DNA from 3 places in the Gracilibacillus sp. D59 genome. Region 3 is predicted to be linked to each of the others. Evidence: predicted binding sites of a transcription regulator. Region 3 holds the regulator's gene; each other region holds the start of a gene.
The links. The regulator LexA, encoded in region 3, represses DNA repair genes until DNA is damaged. The targets are predictions, from matches to a motif close to CGAACATATGTTCG.
Positions count from the first base shown of each region.

Region 1: a site for LexA is predicted at 2,940-2,953, ahead of ACTWP4_RS15435 (YolD-like family protein). Genes of this name have one in related genera too.
Region 2: a site for LexA is predicted at 1,958-1,971, ahead of uvrB (excinuclease ABC subunit UvrB). Genes of this name have one in related genera too.

Region 1 is NZ_JBQQCK010000009.1:93,929-101,811, reverse strand. It holds gene ACTWP4_RS15465 (thymidylate synthase) at 1-469, shown strand, start outside; gene ACTWP4_RS15460 (dihydrofolate reductase) at 480-974, shown strand; gene ACTWP4_RS15455 (twin-arginine translocase TatA/TatE family subunit) at 1,066-1,245, shown strand; gene ACTWP4_RS15450 (twin-arginine translocase TatA/TatE family subunit) at 1,277-1,450, shown strand; gene tatC (twin-arginine translocase subunit TatC) at 1,531-2,295, shown strand; gene ACTWP4_RS15440 (YozE family protein) at 2,305-2,526, shown strand; gene ACTWP4_RS15435 (YolD-like family protein) at 2,550-2,885, opposite strand; gene ACTWP4_RS15430 (exonuclease SbcCD subunit D) at 2,997-4,148, shown strand; gene ACTWP4_RS15425 (SbcC/MukB-like Walker B domain-containing protein) at 4,150-7,254, shown strand; gene vrrA (VrrA/YqfQ family protein) at 7,616-7,883, shown strand, end outside.
Region 2 is NZ_JBQQCK010000006.1:198,300-206,182, forward strand. It holds gene uvrB (excinuclease ABC subunit UvrB) at 1-1,899, opposite strand, end outside; gene ACTWP4_RS12485 (peptide chain release factor 3) at 2,296-3,876, opposite strand; gene ACTWP4_RS12490 (SNF2 helicase associated domain-containing protein) at 4,030-7,257, shown strand; gene ACTWP4_RS12495 (PDZ domain-containing protein) at 7,261-7,883, opposite strand, start outside.
Region 3 is NZ_JBQQCK010000005.1:4,265-12,147, forward strand. It holds gene ACTWP4_RS09995 (DUF2621 family protein) at 78-563, shown strand; gene ACTWP4_RS10000 (Na(+)/H(+) antiporter subunit B) at 702-1,127, opposite strand; gene ACTWP4_RS10005 (cytochrome c biogenesis CcdA family protein) at 1,171-1,875, opposite strand; gene ACTWP4_RS10010 (YneF family protein) at 1,990-2,214, opposite strand; gene tkt (transketolase) at 2,348-4,348, opposite strand; gene ACTWP4_RS10020 (DUF896 domain-containing protein) at 4,515-4,742, opposite strand; gene ACTWP4_RS10025 (YneB family resolvase-like protein) at 4,837-5,499, opposite strand; gene lexA (transcriptional repressor LexA) at 5,762-6,382, shown strand; gene ACTWP4_RS10035 (hypothetical protein) at 6,545-6,730, opposite strand; gene ACTWP4_RS10040 (hypothetical protein) at 7,056-7,397, shown strand; gene ACTWP4_RS10045 (DUF378 domain-containing protein) at 7,532-7,828, shown strand.

The sequences.
Region 1 (7,883 bases), on a different contig from region 3:
GATTGATCAATTAAAAGATGTTATCGAAGCAATTAAAAATAATCCTTACTCAAGAAGACATATTGTTTCTGCATGGAATCCTGAAGATATTCCTAGCATGGCGCTACCGCCTTGTCATACGATGTTTCAATTTTATGTTGCGGATGGAAAATTAAGCTGTCAGTTATATCAGCGAAGCGGTGATATCTTTCTTGGGGTACCTTTTAATATTGCTAGCTATGCCTTACTAACACTGCTTATTGCCAATGAATGTGGATTAGAACCAGGTGAATTTATCCATACTTTTGGTGATGCCCATATTTATGCAAACCATCTCGAACAGGTGGAAACGCAATTAGAACGCAAACCTAGAGCATTACCAACTATTTCTATTAAAGAAGGAGTATCTATTTTTGATGTAGAATTAGAAGATATTAAGTTGGAAAATTATCAACCACATCCCGCTATTAAAGCACCAGTAGCCGTATAGGAGGAGTAAAATGATTTCATTATTATTTGCAATGGGAAAAAACCGGGTGATTGGAAAAGACAATACATTACCTTGGCATTTACCAAAAGATCTAAAATTTTTCAAAGAATTAACGACATCTCATTCCATTATAATGGGGCGAAAAACATTTGAGTCGATGAATGGCCCTTTGCCGAAACGTGAAAATATTGTGCTAACCACCAATCAAGAGTTTGCTCATGATAATTGTAAAGTGATTCATTCAATTGATGAGATTAAAGAAATGGACCAGTCTAATCCTGAGAAAGAATGGTTTGTAATCGGTGGTGAAGAAATTTTTAAGCAAGTGCTTCATTTTGCGGATCGAATCTATATGACCTATATTGATGAAATGTTTGATGGCGATACTTTTTTCCCGGATTTCGATGAAACAAAGTGGAATATCACCAATAAAGAAAAAGGAAAAAAAGACGAAAAAAATACATATGACTATTACTTTATTCAATATGATCGGAAAAAGTCATAATATTTTCATCGTTAATAAAGACAAGTACTTGAAATCATGGTAAGATAAAAGGTAATGGTAATCTGATTATACATAAAGGGGCGCATAAAATATGTTATCTTCTATTGGCATTCCCGGGCTAATTTTAATATTAGTGATTGCATTAGTGGTTTTTGGACCGAAGAAATTGCCTGAAATTGGTAAAGCAACAGGGGAAACGTTACGTGAATTCAAAAATTCTGCACGTGATTTGACAGATGAAGAAAAAGAACAAAAGGAAAATAAATCGTAATTTTTATTGATTAATAAACGAGGTGAACGTCATGTTATCTAATATTGGCTTTCCAGGGTTAATTTTAATACTACTTATTGCATTGGTTATTTTTGGACCTTCTAAATTACCTGAGATCGGCAAAGCTGTGGGCAATTCTTTACGCGAGTTTAAAAAAGCTACCAATGATATTATGAATGATGATGAAGATAAATCAGGCAAATAAGTAAAGAAAAGATGTAAAAGACATTCTTTTACATCTTTTTCTTGCATATAACACTGGCTATTGATGAAGGGACGTTTAAAATGAAGCAAGACAAATCCTTACCAAATGAAAAGGAAATGGGGTATTTAGACCATTTCGCTGAATTACGTAATCGCTTTTTATGGACCGCGCTAATATTTGTATTATTTTTTATCGGTGGTCTTTATTTTGTGGAAGATATTAGGGATTTCTTTTTAAATGATATTGATATCACACTAAATCTCATTTCTCCAGAGGAAATTATCTGGATCATCTTCATGATTGCTTTTATCGTTGCTTTTGCTGCAACATTACCATTTCTATGTATGCAATTATGGTTATTTGTTAAACCAGGTTTAACGAAAAGAGAGCAACGAATTTCATTGGTTTATATTCCAGTTATTTTTATATTGTTTATATCCGGGCTCGCTTTTGGTTATTTCATTTTCATACAACTCATTCTTCCATTTGTATTATCATTGAACGATGGAATGTTTGATACGATGTTCACAGTTGAAAACTATTTTCGCTTTATATTTAGAGTGACATTACCGTTTGCTGTATTTTTTGAAGTCCCGGTTATTACTATGTTTTTAACTAGTTTAGGTGTTGTTACACCACAATTTTTAAGTAAAACGAGAAAGTATGGTTATTTCATCCTTGTTATCATAGGAACTATGATTTCACCACCAGATTTTATATTGCAAATTGTGGTTGCCATTCCATTAATCGTACTATATGAAATCAGTATTATGTTATCGCGAATTGTTTATCGTAAAAAACAAGCGAAACATCGTGAATTTATGGAAAATAACTCGAAGGATTGATCGAAGAATATGAAATCTTTTTATCACTTTATGATGCGTTATCGTGGAAATAAACAATTGGATGATTCCAGAAGATTAGCTGACTGGATGTTTTATGATCACGACTTCCCAAAGCATTCTCACGATTACTATGAGATTAGTAGTTATCTTGAGTGGCACACTCCATTTCCAGAAGCAATTGCAACATTTGATCGTTTATGGGATGAGTATATAGATGAAGTTAAGCCATGAGTGTTCCAAACTACTCATGGCTTTTATTCCTCATACAGTAACTCTATTGCTACAATATTATCGAATGGAATCTTTTTTTTCACAGATGCTTCTTGGATGGTTATCTTTTTTTCTGTTGACTGCAACTTAACGATATGACCAAAAACAGACTCAAAAGAACCATTTTGATAATAGCTTAGTTTTACTTTGTGATTAGATTGCAGCGCCTGTTGTAGCGTTAGTTCCATTTCATGAACACAATCTTCATTTAAAACTGGTTTTTCCTTAGAAGATTCTTCGTAAAAGAACTCTTGCAACATCTCAACATGTTCAGGCAGCATTAAGGAAGCCCATTTTATTTTACCTCTATCGTGTATCAAACAAACCACCTCACTAACATCATACACGAACGTAGGTTCTTAATCAATGGACTTCGATCATTTGTTCGTGTATAATTGGTAGTAAAATATGGAAGGAATGGTGACTATTATATGAAGATTTTACATACAGCTGATTGGCATTTAGGAAAAATTGTTCACGGATTACATATGACAGAAGACCAAAGTGAGGTCCTACAGCAGCTTATTGATATCATCCAGGCAGAAAAACCAGATGTTATCGTCATTGCAGGTGACCTCTATGATCGAGCGGTTCCACCAAGAGAAGCAGTTGAATTATTAAATTCATTCTTTACTACAGTATCAGTTGACATGGAGATCCCAATTATTGCTATTTCTGGTAACCATGATAGCCCAGATCGACTAGGCTTCGGGGCAAGTTTATTTCGTTCCAAACAATTATATTTAGCTACAACTATTGAGGATATATTTAAACCAATACATTTCAGCGATGGAACTAACGATGTCTATTTTCATTTAGTACCTTATTTAGAACCAGAACAAGTGAGGCACTATTTTCAAGAGGAATCCATTCAAACACACCAAGAAGCTATGGAGCGTATCGTGAGACAGATTGAAGAAGAAATGACAGAGCAAGCTCGACACATTTTGGTCGGACATGCTTTTATTGCAGGTGGAATGGAATCAGAGTCAGAAGAAAGACTTACGATGATTGGAGGCACTCCTTACATTGATGCATCTATATTTAAATCCTTTGATTATATTGCCTTAGGTCATCTTCATCAACCTCAAAAAATAAAAAGTGACTTTATCCGTTACAGCGGTTCCATCATGAAATATTCCTTTTCAGAAGCAAACCATAAAAAAACTGTCACCATCTTGGAAATAGATGAGCGTAAAAAAACAATAAACACTATTCCCTTAAAAGCACCAAAGGATTTACGAATTGCAGAGGGTTATTTTGAAGAATTGTTAGAGGGAAAAGTGGTGGAAGCGACTACTGATTACCTGCAAATTCGATTACTGGATGATGGTCAAATAATTGATCCCGTTACAAAGCTTCGTAAGCTGTTTCCAAATATTTTACGTTTAGAACGCAAACATCACTTAGTACATCATTCACTTAAAGAGATCCAATCGATAAAAGAAAAACAAAAAATGACCCATGAACAACTATTTGCTTCTTTCTATAAAGAAATAAAAGGAACAGAACTTTCTGAAGAGCGGGCGAAATATGTAGAAGATGTCATACAAAAAGTAATGGTAGAAGAAAGGGGAAAATAATATGCGCGCATTAAACCTTGAGCTAACCGCATTTGGACCCTACCGAGAGCAACAACAAATAACTTTTACTGATCTGGGAGAAGAACCGATATTTTTGATTACCGGTCCAACTGGTGCTGGAAAGACAACCATTTTTGATGCAATTTGTTACAGTTTATATGGAAAAGCCAGTGGTACTGACCGTGATCAAGATGCATTTCGTAGTCATTTTGCTGACGTAACTGAATTAACTTCAGTCTGTTTTACCTTTGTATTGCATCAGAAAACGTATCGTGTAGTGAGAAGCCCGAAACAACAAAAACCTAAAGCACGAGGAGAAGGATATACAGAAGAACCTGCAGGTGCCAGTCTTTACGTATATAATCAAGATCAACAATGGGAATTAATTGTTTCAAAAATAAAGGACGTCAATGAAACAATTGAGGAAATGATCGGACTTGATTATGAACAATTTAGGAAGATGATTATGATTCCCCAAGGTGAGTTCCGAAAACTAATCTCCGAAAATAGTAAAGAACGAGAAGAAGTGTTACAAAAAATATTTCGGACTTATTTTTATAAAAATATTACTGATAGATTAAAAGAAGAAGCAAAATCTTTGAAAGAACAACTTGAAAGACTAGATTGGCAATATCAACATGAATTAGAAAAATTGCCAGATGAATCGATCGATCCTGACTCAGAGGTGAAGGTGAAAGAACAACTAGAAAATCGTTACCACAAACTAGAAGAACAAAAAGCATCATTAAATAAAGAACTAGAGCAAGTAAACAATCAATTAACTTTATTACAAGAGCAATATTACCAGCAAAAAAAATTAGTAGATCATTTTCAAGAGTATGAACAACTTCAAGAAAAACAAAATCAATTGCAGCTAAAACAAAAAGATATAGTTATTTTACATGAAAAACTCGAACTCGCAAAAATAGCGGAGAAAATAAAACCGGTAGAAGAATTAATGCAAACTAGGAAAAAAGAATATCAATCGCAACAACAGAAATTTGAGGATATAACTAAACAACAAAAAGATGTCCAGATTCTTTATGAACAATCTAAGCTTAAATATGAAGAAGAACAAAAGAAAGAAAAAGAACGTGAATCACTACAATTTCAATTGAAAGAGCAGCAGCAACTACTAAAGAAGATGGATCAATTCGAAGCTTCTGGTAACAAACTGACTAAACTAGATAAAACAATAAAAAGAACTTTAGAGAAACAAACTGAGCTGGAAAATAAAATCAAAGAACTAGAAAAAATGAAAGAAACGAGTTACGAGATAAGAGATAAGATCCATGAATCAAACAGCATTTTGCAACAACTTAAGCATGAAAAAGAACAACTGCAACGTAAAGCAACAGATATGCAAGATTTAAAGAAGGAATATCGAGAGCTTTTAGTGTTAAGGAAAGACTATCAGCAATATAAAAATGTAGTCGATAAGCTGCAAGCAAAAGCTGATGCACAGACAAAGAGATGTGAACAGTTAGAACAGAAAAGAAAAAAACATTTTGCAAGTCATTTGGCAGCATCATTGGAAGCTGGAGATGCGTGCCCTGTATGTGGCTCCAACCACCATCCAGACCTGGCCAAGATAGAAGATTCTTCTATTTCAGATGAATGGATTGAAAAAGAAAACCAATACCTTACTACACTACATGAAGAAACAAAAAATATGCAAATGACACTCCTACAAATTAAAGAACAAGGAGAAGGGAAAAAACAAATTGTTACGCGATTGATTCAATCGTTAGAAATAAAAAAAGAAAAAGTCACTAAAGAGGAAATACAACAATTAGATAAATCCTTACTTGGAAGCATCCAAAATAATAAAAATGAAACACAAGACCATCTCAATAAGGCTCAAGAATTCCATAATCAATTCAAGCAAATTCAAAAGGAATTACAGGATTATGATCGATTAAAGCAAGAATTAGTACAAACACAAGAAACATATCAGGAATTAAGTAAAGAATATCATCAACTCCATGCTAACTATTCACAACTTAAAGCGCAACTTCCTGCTGATACAGAATCACCTGCAGCCTTTAAACAACAAGTGAGCATGTTGGAAAAGGAACTAAATCATAAATTGCAGTATTGGAAAAATGTACAAGATCATTATGAAAAAGTGCTTGAAGAAAAGAACAAGGCAGAAACAAAATATCAGGAAGCAAAACAATTCACTGATCAGTTACAACAAAAATATACAGAACAAGAAGAGATATTTAAGCGGACACTTGCCAATTATCAATTTGCGGCGATTACAGATTATAAACAAGCCCTTCTACCATCTGAAAAGCAACTGGAAATGGAAAGTAAAATATCACAGCATGACGAGCAAAAAAATGTAGTGAAAAACAGATTAGACAATCTAAAAGAATGGATAAATGATATTGAAAAACCAGATTTAACAAAAATGGAAGAAAAGATGGCAGAAGTAGAAAAAGATAAAAATGACAAATATAAACATATCCAAGCTATTGTTCTTCAAATCGATCAGTTAGTTGAGACGATTCGGAAAACAAATGATTTAGAAGAAAGAATGAAAGAAAGAAATGATGATTATTTCCATATTGGAGAATTGGCTGATTTAGCCAGAGGTGATAATTCTGCAAGACTTTCATTTGAACGGTTTGTATTATCGACCTTTTTAGATGAAATATTGTTGCAAGCCAACATACGTCTTGATCAAATGACAGATCATCGTTATCAATTAATTCGAAGCGAAGAATTAGCAAAGCGTGGAGCTCAGAGTGGTCTTGACCTTGAAGTACTAGATCATTATACAGGTAAGAAAAGATCAGTAAATACCCTTTCTGGTGGGGAAGGCTTCAAAGCAGCTCTTAGTCTTGCATTAGGGATGGCCGATATTGTCCAAGCTCATGCAGGTGGTGTACAATTAGACACACTATTTATTGATGAAGGATTTGGTACACTTGATGAAATATCTCTAGAGCAAGCTATTAAATGTTTAAAAGATTTACAACAAGACCATCGTGTGATCGGTGTTATTTCCCACGTAGCACAATTAAAAGACGAAATTAAAGCCAAATTAGTTGTGGAATCATCTCCAAACGGTTCTACAGCGAAGTTCAGAATTGGCTAAAAACAAGCAAAATGATACAAAATTCAACAACAACCAAATAATTACTGTCAAAACATGCGCTTACCCAGGAAATATTATTTGTCATCAAATATTCATTTCCTATTAAGGTGCTTCATTGACCAAATACTTCACGTTGACTATAAGAATACACATGTTTCTACCAATAAGGAAACGTGTGTATTCTTTTTTATAGCAAAACCTATGGGACTATCTAGTATCGAATCGTTGCACAACAAATTTCTTTCACAGTATTATTAATACTTAATACAACGCTAAATTGTCTAGTTCTTTTTTATGCCTATACCATTATAGACAAACGAACATATACTATATCAACATGCTAAACGGAAGGAGAATGTATATGTTTCGTCCACCAAACCAACCACCAATGTTCTCACAACATAACATACCGAATAACATACCGACACAGGGATTCTTTCCCCGCGGTCCCGTCCCAAATCAAATGACAAATCCAACAGGACTGCAAGGATTATTGCAACGTTTTTTACCATCACAGGCTTCAAATATGACCCAGGCAACAAATGTGGCAACAGGTAGCGGGTCAAATCTAATGGGAACGTTAAATAATGTGCAACAAGTTTTAAAAGTAGCTCAACAGGCAACACCAT
Region 2 (7,883 bases), on a different contig from region 3:
GTTTTCCATTTTTTCGATTAACTCTTGCTTTTCCTTTTTCGTCATTTCACTTACTTGTTTTGCTTTACTATCGTATTGCTCCTCATCTTCTGCCGCCATGGTAGCGCGGATCACATCACGTACTCCCTTATTGATCGTCGTTGGTACGATACCATGTTTTTCATTATAAGCCTGTTGTTTTTCACGACGACGGTATGTTTCATCAATAGCGGTTTTCATCGAGTCTGTCATTTTGTCGGCATACATAATTACCATACCATTTTCATTACGTGCTGCACGCCCCATTGTTTGAATTAAGGAACGTTGTGATCGTAAGAAACCTTCTTTATCGGCATCTAGAATCGTAACGAGCGATACTTCCGGAATATCCAGCCCTTCACGTAAAAGGTTAATACCAACTAAGACATCATATTTTCCTACCCTTAAGTCACGGATGATTTCAATTCGCTCTAATGTTTTTATTTCAGAGTGTAAGTAGGCAACTTTTAAACCAACTTCTTTTAAATAATCAGTTAAATCCTCTGACATTTTTTTCGTGAGCGTCGTTACTAACACGCGCTCATTTCGATCCACTCTTTTGTTAATTTCACCAATTAAATCGTCCACCTGACCATCGATTGGCCTTACATCGACTACTGGATCTAATAGACCTGTCGGACGGATAATTTGCTCTGTCATTTGTGGTGTATGTTCCAACTCATATGGACCTGGTGTTGCAGATACATAGATCAGTTGATTCGCCTTTTTCTCAAATTCATCAAATGTCAAAGGGCGGTTATCTAAAGCAGATGGTAAACGAAAGCCATGGTCGACTAACACTTGCTTCCGTGCTTGATCACCATTATACATACCACGAATTTGTGGTAAGGTAACATGAGATTCATCAATAACAATTAACGAGTCATCCGGAAAATAATCAATTAATGTATATGGAGTTGAACCTGCTTCTCGTAATGTAAGATGACGGGAATAATTCTCGATTCCGGAGCAAAAACCCATCTCCTCCATCATTTCCAGATCATAATTGGTTCTCTGTTCCAATCGTTGCGCTTCTAACAATTTATCTTCTTCACGGAACTTTTCCAGTTGTTCATGTAATTCTTTTTTGATATTTTCCATTGCTACTTTCAATTTTTCTTCACGAGTAACAAAGTGTGATGCTGGGAAAATCGCAATGTGCTCACGGTCACCAATAATCTCACCTGTTAACGCATCTACTTCTCGAATCCGATCGATTTCGTCACCAAAAAATTCAACGCGAATACAGTGCTCTTCGCGTGAAGCTGGAATAATTTCGACTGAATCACCACGAACACGGAATGTACCACGTTGGAAGTCAATATCATTACGAGCATATTGAATATCGACAAGGCCTCTTAATAATTCATCACGGTCTTTTTCCATTCCTACTCGTAGCGACAACACTTGGCTGCGATATTCTTCTGGTGAACCTAAACCATAAATACAAGATACACTTGCAACAATTAAGACATCATTACGTTCAAAAAGTGCAGATGTTGCCGAGTGTCGAAGTTTGTCAATTTCGTCATTGACGCTTGCATCTTTTTCAATAAATGTATCTGTTGATGGTACATATGCTTCCGGTTGATAATAATCATAGTAACTGACAAAATATTCAACAGCATTGTTCGGGAAAAATTCTTTAAACTCACTGTAAAGCTGACCTGCTAACGTCTTATTATGGGCAATCACCAATGTTGGCTTATTGATCTCTTTAACGACATTACTAATGGTGAATGTCTTCCCGGTCCCTGTTGCACCGAGCAAGGTCTGATGACGTTTCTTTTTCTCTATACCTGTTACCAGCTCCTTAATCGCGCGGGGCTGGTCGCCTTGTGGCTGATAAGGTGCCTGTAATGAAAAAGTTTGCTGTTCCACCTTGATACCTCCGTTCTCTTACTACGTGTCATATTATACACTATATTCCAATAAAAAGCGAACAAATATTCGTTTTAGTTTTTGACTCTCTTTCTTCATTATAACCAAAGGTACCGGGATGTTAAAAAGATATGATATTTAGATGGCGATTTGGCATACGAAACACTTGGAATACGGGTAACTTCTCATATTTGGGAACTTCTGGGGGGCTCTATCAACTTCGAGTAGTTCTCTATCAACTTTCGGTGTCTCTCTATCAACTTTGAGCAGTTCTCTATCAACTTTTGGTGTCTCTCTATCAACTTTGAGCAGTTCTCTATCAACTTTCGGGGATCCTCTATCAACTTACCTCAGCAAAACAAAAACCACAGCTAGTCAAAGCTGTGGTTTACCTATTTATGTGGTTTGATCATATTGGTTTACTTCATATAAATCAATTAGATCGATTTCTGGGTGCTTATCTACAAACCATCTTAAGGCGAAATCATTTTTAAACAATGCCAGGAATTCGTCTTCTCGGTCTTTGACTAACAAACTGCGTTCATCAAATAATTTGGCATCGACTTGTTCTTTATTCAACCACCGTGGAATGCGATCACCAATCGATTCGAGCATTACTTCTACGTTGTACTCATTTTTCATGCGATGTTGGAATACTTCATATTGCAGTTGTCCAACGGCACCAATGATCATGGAGTCGGTCGGATATCCACGGAACAATTGAATTGCACCTTCTTGCACGAGCTGCTCGATACCCTTTCTAAATTGCTTTGCCTTCATAACGTTTTTGGCTGTTACACGCTGGAACATTTCAGGAGGGAATTGTGGTAATTCATCATATTCAAACGTCTTCTTCCCTTCGATCAATGTATCACCAATCCGATATGAACCAGGATCATAGACACCGATAATATCACCGGCATAGGCTTCTTCTACCGTGTCACGTGAGGAAGCAACAAATTGTTGTGTTTGCCCCAAGCGAATCGTTTTACCAGTTCGAGCCAGCGTTACATTCATGCCACGCTCAAACCTTCCTGAACAAACACGTAAAAAGGCAATACGATCACGATGCTGTGGATTCATATTTGCTTGAATTTTGAAAATAAATCCAGAAAAATCCGGATGATCAGGACTAATTACTTCTTCTTCTGTTCGACGCGGTCCTGGTGCAGGTGCCAAGTCTATAAATGTATCGAAAAAGGTCTGTACACCAAATGGCGCAAGTGCACTTCCGAAAAATACCGGGGTTTGTTCACCATCCAGTACACGGTCTAACGAAAATTGATCGCCCGCTTCATCGAGCAATTCTAATTCTTCTACTGTGTCCTGATAAGTTGGATGGTTATAAATATCTTCCTCTTTTTCCATGTCAGCCATCGGAATGTAAGTTTCTTCTTCATTACCATTAAAACGGATAAATTGATCATGATAACGGTCTAGAATGCCTAAGAAACGTTTTCCCATACCAACCGGCCAATTCATTGGATATGTTTCAATATTCAGCACATCTTCAATTTGATCTAATAACTCTAATGGTTCGCGTCCTTCTCGGTCTAATTTGTTAATAAACGTAAAGATCGGAATCCCACGCATCTTACAAACTTTAAACAACTTAATCGTTTGAGCCTCGATCCCTTTGGTTGCATCGATAATCATGACTACACTATCCACAGCTGTAAGTGTACGATATGTATCTTCACTAAAATCCTCGTGACCAGGTGTATCGAGAATATTGACTTTATGCCCTTTATAATCAAAGTTCATCACACTGGAAGTCACCGAGATCCCACGTTGCTTCTCAATCTCCATCCAGTCTGATGTCGCAAATTTTCCTGACTTTTTCCCTTTCACTGTACCTGCTGAGCGAATTAAATTTCCGAACAACAATAATTTCTCTGTCATCGTTGTTTTCCCTGCGTCAGGGTGTGAAATAATCGCAAACGTTTTTCTTTTTTGCACTTCTTCTTGTAATCCCATATTGTTACCTACTTTCTGCTTAACGTACCTATTAACTTCTCCTATTTTAACACTTTTCAAACAGAGTGAAAATAAAAACATCAACAAGATGGCATCCTATACAGAATCTGATATAATATAATGATGGATTCATTAAATAAGGGTGGGATCAATTTGCAACAAATTCAAATGACAGAACAATCGATTCGCCAGCTAACAGGTGAACGTTTCTTTAATAGAGGTTACCAATATTTTCAAACCGGAAAAGTGTATGGACTTTCCTATAACCCGGAATCCAATTCTTGGCGTGGTCTTGTAAAGGGAACTAAAATATATACAGTCCGGATTTATTTCACAAAAGACATGATGGTAGACACATCTTGCAACTGTCCAGCATTTGAAACTCATGGTACATGTAAACACATAGCTGCGGTGCTGTTAGCCATTACCCAGGATGCTCAATCTAATCGCAGGAAATTTGCAGTGGACAGAAGTCCTCAACAACCACCTGTACAAGATACAGACCTGTTCGCCAAACAATTATTACATACATTTCGTGATAAAAAAGAACAGGCTGAAACACCGCTAGTAGTAGATACGGAGTACCTTCTGACCTTAACAAAGGCAAATAAAAATTCACAGTATGCACTTAGTATCGAAGTGAAAATCGGGGATAAAAGGCCATATGTAATTCGAGATATACGTGGGTTTTTAAAAGCATTAAACAGCGGTGAGTCCTATAAAGTAAATCAAAGCTTTACTTTTTATCCATCGATTCATTACTTTACATCAAAAGATCAAAAAATGATTGAAATGCTTTTAACCTGTTACGAGCAAGAGCGACTCTTCGGAAACAGCTACGTTTTAAAGATGGAGCAGCCTAGAAGTATTTATATTCCACCAAGCTTAATTGATCAATTGTTGGAGCAATTAGTTGATATGGACTATATATTTCGACTTGATAACAATAAAGAATATCGAACAATTGAAGTAAGTGAAATGAATGATCAGCTTCAGTTTCATCTCGATTACCAGCAACAGAAAAACTATACACTCGAGATGACAGACCTATCCAATTATTATTTTTTAGATAGTTATCGATTTGTTGTTCATGAGCATCACTTTTACAAAATTACCTATCAACAAAAAGTAATCTTAGAAAAATTGTTCCGGGTTATCCCTTTTCAAAATAAGAAAAAACAGCTGATCTCACCAAATGAAATGGATGTCTTCGTCAAAAATGTCATGCCGCAATTCGAGCAAGTAGGAACTTTAAACATGACAGAGAGGATGGAGAAACAGATCAACACGTCACCATTACAGAGTAAAATTTACATCGATGAAATTGATGGTGCCTTAAAAGCAGAAGTGGAATATCGATATGGAGATACTGTATTTACCCCTTTTTCTGAACAAGGGTCAGGAGAAACGATTGTCAAACGCGAAACCCATAAGGAACAGGAAATTCTACAGATGCTTCGTGATGAAGCATTTATCGAGATGAACCAAGCATTTTATTTGTTTAATGATGATGCGATTTATTCGTTCATCCATGAAGGCGTCTTTCAACTCGAAGGAATAGCATCTGTTTACTTATCTAGAAGTGTCAAACAAATGCTAGAGGGTCTCGATCAAATTTCATTACAATCCAATGTCGATTATCGTCCATCTGAAGGAATGTTAGATATTGAATTTGACATGGATGGTATTTCTGACGAAGATGTGTCAAATATCTTGCAAGCTTTAGTCGAAAAAAAGAGATATTATCGTATACCAAATGGAGCACTTATCCACCTAGAATCAAATGAATTTTCTTCCTTTCAACGGCTACAGAAGTCTTTGGATTTGTCCAAAAAACAGATGGAAGATGGCAAAATTTCGGTTCCGGCTGCTCGCACCTTCCAAGTCGAGGAAGCATTAAATAAGGCTGATCACCGTTATAGTGAATCATTTCAACAAATGTTAGAGCAGTTAAAACACCCAGAGCAATTACAGTTTGAGTTACCTAACCAGTTAGAAGCAGATGTCCGTGACTATCAAGTAACAGGTTTCCAATGGATGAAGGCTTTATCTCATTATCATTTAGGTGGCATTTTAGCGGATGATATGGGGTTAGGGAAAACATTACAGACGATCAGTTACATGCTTGCCGAATCAAATGATAAAACCGACCATTATCAAGCACTGGTCGTTGCACCTGCTTCCCTTTTGTATAATTGGAAAAAAGAAATTGAAAAATTTGCACCAACATTGACTGCCGGTGTCATTATCGGACCTAAGCATGAACGGAGAAATTTACTGCAGCAATATCAAGATACTAACATCCTAATTACTTCTTATCCGACATTACGGAAAGACCAGGATCTATATGAAGATCATTTGTTTGATTGCATTATTCTTGATGAAGCGCAGGCGATTAAAAATCATTTGACCTTAACAGCAAAAGCAGTACGCTCTTTACAAGCGAAGCAATTTTTCGCACTGAGCGGTACACCAATCGAGAATGACTTAGATGAGTTATGGTCGATATTTTATACGATATCACCTGGATTATTTGGCAGTAAAAAAGCATTCAGCAATCTTGAGACTGACTATATCGCTAAAATTACCAGACCATTTATTTTACGAAGAGTGAAAAAAGAAGTACTGGATGAATTACCTGACAAAATTGAATCCGTTCAATATTCCGAGCTCACGAAGGAACAAAAAGAAGTGTATATCGGCTACCTGCAACGAATCCAAAACGAACTGGATGAAACGATTGAAGAAAAAGGATTTAACCGTGGCAAACTACAAATTTTAGCTGGACTTACCCGCTTACGACAAATCTGTTGTCATCCGAGTTTATTTTTGGAAAATTACAGTGGAAAGTCTGGGAAATTAGAGCAATTGATGGAGTTAACGAGTGAGTTAGAAGCAAATGGCAAGCGGACATTGATTTTCTCTCAGTTTTCCAGCATGCTTGAGATTATTCGCGATACACTACAGGCAAATGGTCAGGAAGTATTTTATTTAGATGGTTCTACCCCGTCAGAACAACGACTGCAAATGGTCGAAGCATTTAACGCTGGCGAAAAAGGATTTTTCTTAATTTCCTTGAAAGCTGGTGGAACAGGGCTCAACTTAACTGGAGCAGACACCGTTATTTTATATGATCTATGGTGGAACCCGGCAGTTGAGGAGCAAGCTGCGGGAAGAGCACATCGAATCGGTCAGAAAAACGTGGTCCAAGTAATTCGTTTTATTACCGAAGGAACGATAGAAGAAAAAATTTATCACTTGCAACAAAAGAAACGCGAATTAGTCGATCAAATCATTCAACCTGGCGAAACCTTATTATCCAAATTGTCAGAAGAAGAGATTCGCGAACTATTGCAATTTAACGAAAAACAAGAGAGCTAGTGATTAGCTCTCTTGTTTTTCTAGTATTTCTTCTTGTACATAGGTATCATGTTCCTTCACAAACAATATTCCCAATTTGTGATGTTCTCCTTCATACAAAGCACGTTGAGCAAATCGGATTTCACCGTTTAAATCTTTAATACTTAGCTTGCAAAATGCTCTATTTTGATTAACGATTTGATAAAAGCCTTCTTCATTTTCTACTATTATATCGTTCACCTTAACAATTTTTTCGCCTGGGATTAAACCTAGATCAACAGCTGGTGTACCTGGTAATGTTCCAAGTACTAACACCCCTTTTTCTGCTGGTCGGAAATAAGGTGTATGACGCTGCTCTTCAGTTCGATAAACAAGCTGTATGAATTCCTTCCCTAAAAAAGCAACAGCAAACGCAACTACTGTTAAAAACGGAATAAAATAACTACCTACTGCTATTAGCAAAATGAGAATTGCTAATAGTGCAACCTTTTTTGATAGCCAATTAGCTGCATCACGTGGTAAGCGAGACTTGACGATATATTCAAACCCGAATACATAGGGCAAGACCATGACTCCAAATGACTCACCAGCGATTTCTAGTAAAGGCCAGTCCGCAAAGGGCTCTATCCATCCACCAGGTATTAAGG
Region 3 (7,883 bases):
TTACGATTCATAGTTATATTACTATATTTTGCATAAAAATAAAACGATAATAAATAAGAATGGCGGGTGTTACCCTTATGTCCTTTAACTTTATGATATTCATCGTAGCATGGACTTTTATTTTATTAGGTCTACTTGGGATCGGTGGATATTTCATGTTTCGTAAATTTTTGAAAAGTTTGCCAAAAGATGATGGAAAATCTGATTTGGATTGGGAAAAACATTATATAGAACAATCAAAACACCTATGGAAAAGTGATGAAAAAGCCTTTCTTGAAGAATTAGTATCACCAGTCCCAGAATTATTTCGGGATGTCGCCAGACAGAAGATTGCTGGAAAAATAGGTCAATTAGCTCTTGAGAAGCATGAAAAAGCAATTACACAAGAAACATTAATTCAAGGCTATATTATGGCAACACCTAAACGAGATCATAAATTTTTGCGAAAAAAACTAAAAGAAAAATCCATCGATATGAATCAATATGAACATTTCTTTCAATACTCACCTGAAGATTACAACAATAAAAAATACGCAGCAAGAACACGCCGAAATTTACGTTAAACGTGTCTTGCTGCGTTTTTTTAGCATGGTGAAAAATAGCCCGTAACCCCCACTCTAAATTCCTGAAAAACTGTCAGTAGAGGTATCGACGTTAGAATCATGTGGTATACAGAAACGATCACTTTTGGAAGTCTTACTTTATCGGTCACTGGAAATAGTTAAAACAATTGTCATTGTTACACCAATAACCGTTAAATAAACACCTAAATCAAATAATAGTGCCGTTGCCAGCTCCACCTCTCCAAAGACAGGAATGTGAAAATAATCAAATGTTTGGCTAAGGAAGGGCTGACCAAACAGGAAGGAGCCAACACTAGTAGCAATAGCAATAATCAAGCCAAGCGCGATCAGAGTACGATAATTAAATGGCAATACTTTATTAACAGCTTTCTCACCATAAGCCATATACATCAGAACAATTGCTGCCGCCGTCATTAAACCCCCTATGAAACCTCCGCCCGGTTCATTGTGCCCTGCAAAAAATAAATTTACTGCAAACCCAAATAAAATAAAAGCGATTAAAACTGTCATCGTTTTTAAAATTAAGTCATTAGTTCTTACCATAGCTTTCCCCTCCGAATATAGTTAGTATATCTCTATCTGTTTGTTAAAATCCTTGAAAGTTAAAAAATCCTGATAGAAATGATGTGAGCTTTGTCATTAAATCGAAAAATAAGAAGAACCCCATAAAAATCATCACGTATCCACCGATTTTCACTAACTTTTGTGAGTTTCTCTTGATCCATTTCATTTTACCAATAGAAAAGGCAAGAATAAAGAAAGGTATGGCGAAACCTAATGAATAAGAAGTCATTAATATAATTCCCAGTTCAGTGTTTGTTGCAGCAAGAGAAATGACAGCCATAAGAATGGGACCTGTACACGGTGTCCATCCTAGTGAAAATGCCATACCAATAATAAGTGATCCAATGAAACCCGCAGGCCTATTTTTAAAGTGTACTTTTTTCTCTTTCATTAAGAAATTAAAATTTAAGGCACCTACTATTATAAGTCCGAAAAAGATAATTAGGATCGCACCTATCTGTCTAATTAAATCGTCCCATCTCGTTAAAAATTCACCAATAAAACTCGTGGTGAAACCGAGAATAATAAATATACTAGAGAACCCTAACAGAAAAAATATTGTATGTAGAATACTTTTATAGTTAACCATTGCTTTTTCTTCTTTGATATCATTCACACTCATACCAGTGATGTATGAAAGGAATGCAGGGTACAGTGGTAAGACACACGGGGAGATAAATGATAAAAAACCTGCACCAAATGCGATAAAAATATTTACTTCATTCAACTTTGTCACTCCAGACTCCACGATATTTATAGATATACACTTCTATAAATATGATAAAACCCTTGCTGTTTGATAGCAAGGATTCTAATTCGACAATTATGTTACAATGCGTTTTTATTTGTTATCCATTTGATTGTTCATGGAGCGCATCATTTGTTTGATTTTCTTTTGTGATGGCTTCTGCCCCATTTGCATCATTAATGTTCTTAGCATTTGTTCATTAATTGGTGGGTTTTTCTTTAAATAGTTCATCATATATTTTCTCGCGATAAAAAAGCCTAGGGCAACCCCGGCTAAAAGAGCAACCACGATAAATATAATCCAAAGAATAGTGCTCATTCGATCGTTCCTCCTTAAACTTGTCTCTTATACAGTATAGTAAAAGTTATTTAATAATACAAGCACTTGTATATTAACTTATGTACGATAAAAAATGGGACGAGGAACCTGCCCTCTGTCCCATTTTAATGTATTAGAATAATTCGTTTACGTGTTTTACGACATTTTCTACAGTGAATCCGTATTCTTCAATAATCTTGTTTCCATTTGCGGATGCACCGAATTTGTCGATTGCAATAATTTTACCTTCAAGACCGACATAACGATCCCAACCTAATGAAGAAGCCATTTCAATCGCAACACGTTTTGTTACAGCACTTGGTAATACAGATTCTTTGTATGCTGCGTCTTGTTTTTCGAAACGATCCCATGATGGAATACTTACAACACTTACGTCTTTACCTTCTTCTTTTAATGCTTTTTGTGCTTTTACTGCAAGCTGCACTTCAGAACCAGTTGCAACAAGAATAGCATCTGGAGTTTCTTTAGCAGCAGGACTTACTACATAACCACCTTTTTTCACACCTTCATATGCTTTTTCAGCAGTTCCTTCTAAAGTAGGAAGTCCTTGACGAGTAAGCACTAATGCTGTTGGCTGTGAAGTAGATTCAATCGCTAAACGCCAAGCAGCTTGTACTTCATTACCGTCAGCTGGACGAATAACTGAAAGATTTGGCATTGCTCTAAACGCTGCTAATTGTTCTACTGGTTCATGTGTTGGGCCATCTTCACCTACAGCTATCGAATCATGTGTTAACACATAAGTTACAGGCAGATTTTGAATAGCAGATAGACGAACTGCCGGACGTAAGTAGTCACTGAATACAAAGAATGTACCACCGAATACTTTTAGTCCACCGTGTAATGCCATACCATTTAACGCAGCTGCCATTGCAAATTCACGCACGCCAAACCAAATATTTCGTTGGTCAGGTGTAGCAGCTGAGAAATCACCAGTATCTTTTAAATTAGTTTTATTAGAGCCTGCTAAGTCTGCGCTACCACCGAATAATGATGGTACAGTTTTAGCAATTGCATTTAATACTTCACCAGATGTAGCACGTGTAGCAGCTTCATCTTTACCTGCTTCATATACTGGTAAATCTTGATCCCAGCCTTCAGGTAGTTTATTATTAATTGCATTGTCTAATTCCTGACCTAGTTCAGGGTATGCTTCCTTATAAGAATCGAATAATTCCTTCCACTCTTGTTCTACTGCTTTACCTTTTTCAACGATTTTTGTTTCAAAATCTTGATATACTTCATCAGGTACATGGAAATCCTCATGCTCCCACTTATAGAACTCTTTTGTTAATTTAACTTCGTCTTCTCCAAGTGGCGCACCATGAGAAGCAGATGAAGCAGATTTGTTAGGTGAACCGTAACCAATTACAGTTTTTACTTCAATTAGAGTTGGTTGGTCTGTATTCGCTTTAGCATCTGCAATAGCTTTTGAAATTGATTCTGTATCCGTACCATCTTCAACACGGATTACTTGCCATCCATACGCTTTGAAACGATCTTCTATATTCTCAGAGAATGACTTGTTTAAGTCACCATCTAATGAAATATCATTAGAGTCATATAAAGCAATTAGTTTACCTAATTTTAAGTGACCAGCTAGAGAGGCAGATTCATGTGAGATACCTTCCATTAGATCTCCATCACTAACAATTGCAAATGTATTGTGGTCTACTACATTATAATTATCTTTATTATATTTTGCAGCTAAGTGTTTTTCAGCCATTGCCATACCAACACTCATCGCAATACCTTGGCCTAATGGACCAGTAGTAGCTTCCACCCCATCAGTATGGTGTACTTCCGGGTGACCTGGAGTTTTTGAATCCCATTGACGGAATCCTTTTAAGTCGTCAATTGTTACATCATAACCTGACAAGTGTAGTAGGCTGTAAAGTAACATAGATCCATGACCTGCAGATAATACAAAACGGTCACGATTAAACCATTTAGAGCTTTTTGGGTTATGATTCATGTGTTCTGTCCAAAGAGTATATGCCATTGGAGCCGCACCCATTGGCAATCCTGGATGACCAGAATTAGCTTTTTCAATCGCGTCTATTGACAATGTTCTAATTGCATTAATAGACATTTGTTCAATTTGCTTTGCCATTGTTAAATTTGTCCCCTTTCAAATTTGCAAAATATGTACGCACATTTATAATCCTATAACGAAATCACTTTAAAGACAAGTATATCAAGTCAAAAAGCGAGTAATTTCTTTAGAAATATCAGTTTTTGATATATTTTTTCAGATTTTGAAGAAAAAGTAGAAATCACTACTTTTTCTTCTCTTTTAAATGTTTTACTTTTTCCGGAGTGACATCATTCCCGTTAGGATCAACGACTGTCATCCCTTTCATATGATTTTTAAATGATTTTCTAACGTTTTTTAGATAGGCCTCACGCAAAGATTGTTGTTCTTGCTTTTCTTCATTCGTTAACCCTTCTTTTTTTGCTTTATTTGCTAGCTCATTAATACGAGCAATTTTTTCCTTTGATAACATAGAGATTTGACACCTCTTTTCTAATAACTGTTCATTTATCATAATTCTACAATGCAAAAAAGAGTATACACGAATAGTATACTCTATCTTCATTCTAATCTTGATTTTGTAAGTTTTCAAGTGATTGGTATTCTTGATACCGACGATGGACAGTTGCTTTAGATACGTCATAACCCATTCCTCTTAAAACGGATGCAATCTCTTTAAAAGTTAAGTTATTCTCTTTTAACCTGATTACTTCTTCTATCGGAAATTCTTTTCGTTCTCTACCTTTAGCAAGATGCTGATTTGAAAGGTTTTCAGCTGGATTGAAACCGTTGCTTACCGCCTTTTTCATTCCTCTTTTAATTTTAGCGTTATGTAATTTCCGTTGGTATTCTTCTACTATCGAGACAATTTGTAACACCATTGAATCGCCTTCTGATAGTTGTAATTCACCATTATGTGACAGCGTATATATGTTAACACGTAATCGATTCAATTGATGAAGTAATGCGATTTTCGTATTTCCTCTTCCAAGTCTTGTTTCATCTTGAACCAATAGTGTGTCTGCATTACCATTATGAAATTCCTCTAACATTTCAAAAATACCTTCTCGTTCAATTTCATACCCGCTTTGTTTTTCGGCTATTATTTTGATGATTTCAAAATTATATTTATTTGCAAACAATTGCAATTCTTCTTGCTGCCTTTTAATAGATGTTTCTTGTACTTCCTTATCTGTACTAACTCGACAATAAATGATCACTTTCTTCATAGATTTACTCCTTTATTCTATATGCTAGTTACGGCTGAAATATAAAAAAAGACAAGAGCTAGTATAAATGCAATTAAATAAAAGATGTCAACTTTAGATATATTTTTTAACATAAAAAATCCCTCCACAGAACTTTTGTTCGTATCTTTATTATACACGAACAGGTGTTCATGTCAATAGTTTTCTCGAACGAATGTTTGTAAAAATTACTTTGCTGTGCTATACTTTGATTAATAAATAATACGTGTAAGGAGATTTAAATATGACAAATCTATCAAAACGACAAGAGGAGATATTAGCATATATTAAAGAGCAAGTAGAGCTAAAAGGATATCCACCATCTGTTCGTGAGATTGGGGAAGCTGTTGGTTTAGCATCAAGTTCAACTGTACATGGTCATTTAGCGCGATTGGAGAAGAAAGGCTATATTAGACGCGATCCAACCAAGCCAAGAGCCATAGAGATACTTCCACAAGATGGAGAACTGGAAATTCCAAAAACGGAAGCTACATTTGCGCCAGTTATCGGGAAAGTAACAGCTGGTCTTCCTATCACCGCAGTTGAGAACATTGAAGAATATATACCGATTCCCCATAACGATATGCATGTAGCTGAACAGTTATTTGTACTTATCATTGAAGGAGACAGTATGATCGAAGCAGGGATATTAGATGGAGACAAAGTAATCGTCAAACAACAAAACACAGCAGAAAACGGTGATATTGTAGTTGCAATGACAGAAGACAGTGAAGCTACCGTGAAACGTTTCTTTAAAGAGAAGGATCATATACGCCTCCAGCCTGAAAATGCAACCATGGATCCGCTAATCTATAATAATGTTAGTATTCTAGGAAAAGTTGTTGGATTATATCGAAACATTTAAATAAGTTCTGGTTATATTTAAAAGTGCGTTCTTTAGCTAAGACGTACTTTTTTTGTTAACAATATTACTTTATATTATTTACCATAATATTATTATGTATGGAGTTTATTTCAAAAAAATAGGCTGTTGAAAATTTACTTTCTCAACAGCCTGAGCACCTACTTATTCGGTAGGTATTTTTAATTTGCTTATTAATTCTTTGTAATTTTCATTAAATGGGGTTTCTGGTTTTTCATTAAGTAAGTACAATTGTAATTCCGATAATATTACTTGCACTTCCATTTCTTTATTGTTTAATTCTCTTTTGTTGAATGTATCTAAGGATGTAAATTCTCTTATTTCTTCCATTATTTCAATTCCGTTTTCTTTATCATAAACATAATGACATCAGATTTATAAATGGTATTAATTTCATCTACCGTTTCAATTGCTTTATCTGCGAAATCTTCGTTCACTTCACCTTCTGAATACTCTTCGGGGGGTTAACTGTTCTGATCTTTGACGTCTACAGATGTTTTTAATTAATATCGATCTTGTGTGCTCTTTCCTGTGTCTTATAAAACTATTACTTTCGACACAAACTGTAAAAATCCTTCCAATAAATACAATTTGCATAAACTTAATAATTGGGCGCATGATGGGAACTAACGTTCTTGTTGATAGGGTGAAATTAATGAGGAATATTACTGATGAAGAATTTAAAATAGCATGCCGTTATTTATTTTTATCGATGGCTATTGAAGTTATCCAGAAAGATCAAACTACATTACGTAACAATAATATATTTAAAATCAGCGAACCTTATATTGCCTTCCTGGAACCCGTTATAAGAAAAGCTGTTGAGGAAATACGAGAATTAAAACAGCTGACGCATGTGAATAATTTAAAGGTACTGCAAACCGATAGATCAGAACAATTCACGGAATATACTTTCTATGCTAAACGCAAAGAGAAAAAACGAAATCATTTTAATGCAGCTATAAGGAAGAAAGTTTTGGTGATTATTGAAGAGTAGTTTGAATCTGTTGAGATAAAAGTGGGCAGCTAAGGCTGTCTTTTTTATTGCATAAATCTAATAATAGATCGTATATTTAGGAAAAATAAACTAATAATAAGTTCGAACATTATTCTAAAAAGGAGGCGATACAGATGAATACCTTACAACGTATTGCTTTAGCATTAGTAATTATTGGTGGTATAAACTGGGGCTTAATTGGATTATTTCAATTTGATTTAGTTGCATCTATATTCGGAGGACAAGATGCTGCACTTTCCAGATTAATCTATACATTAGTAGGAATCGGCGCTTTATGTTGCTTGCCTTTATTGTTTGCTCCAGCAGATGAGGATGAAAAAGAAACTGCGAAAGGTAGAAACTTAACTTATTCTACTGAGTTTGCAGAGGAAAATGATCCGACTGAATTTAACAACGATAAAGAGAAATAATCAATTATTTTGCCATTTTGGTTATTCATAATATCACGCCATTTGTTAGGACCGG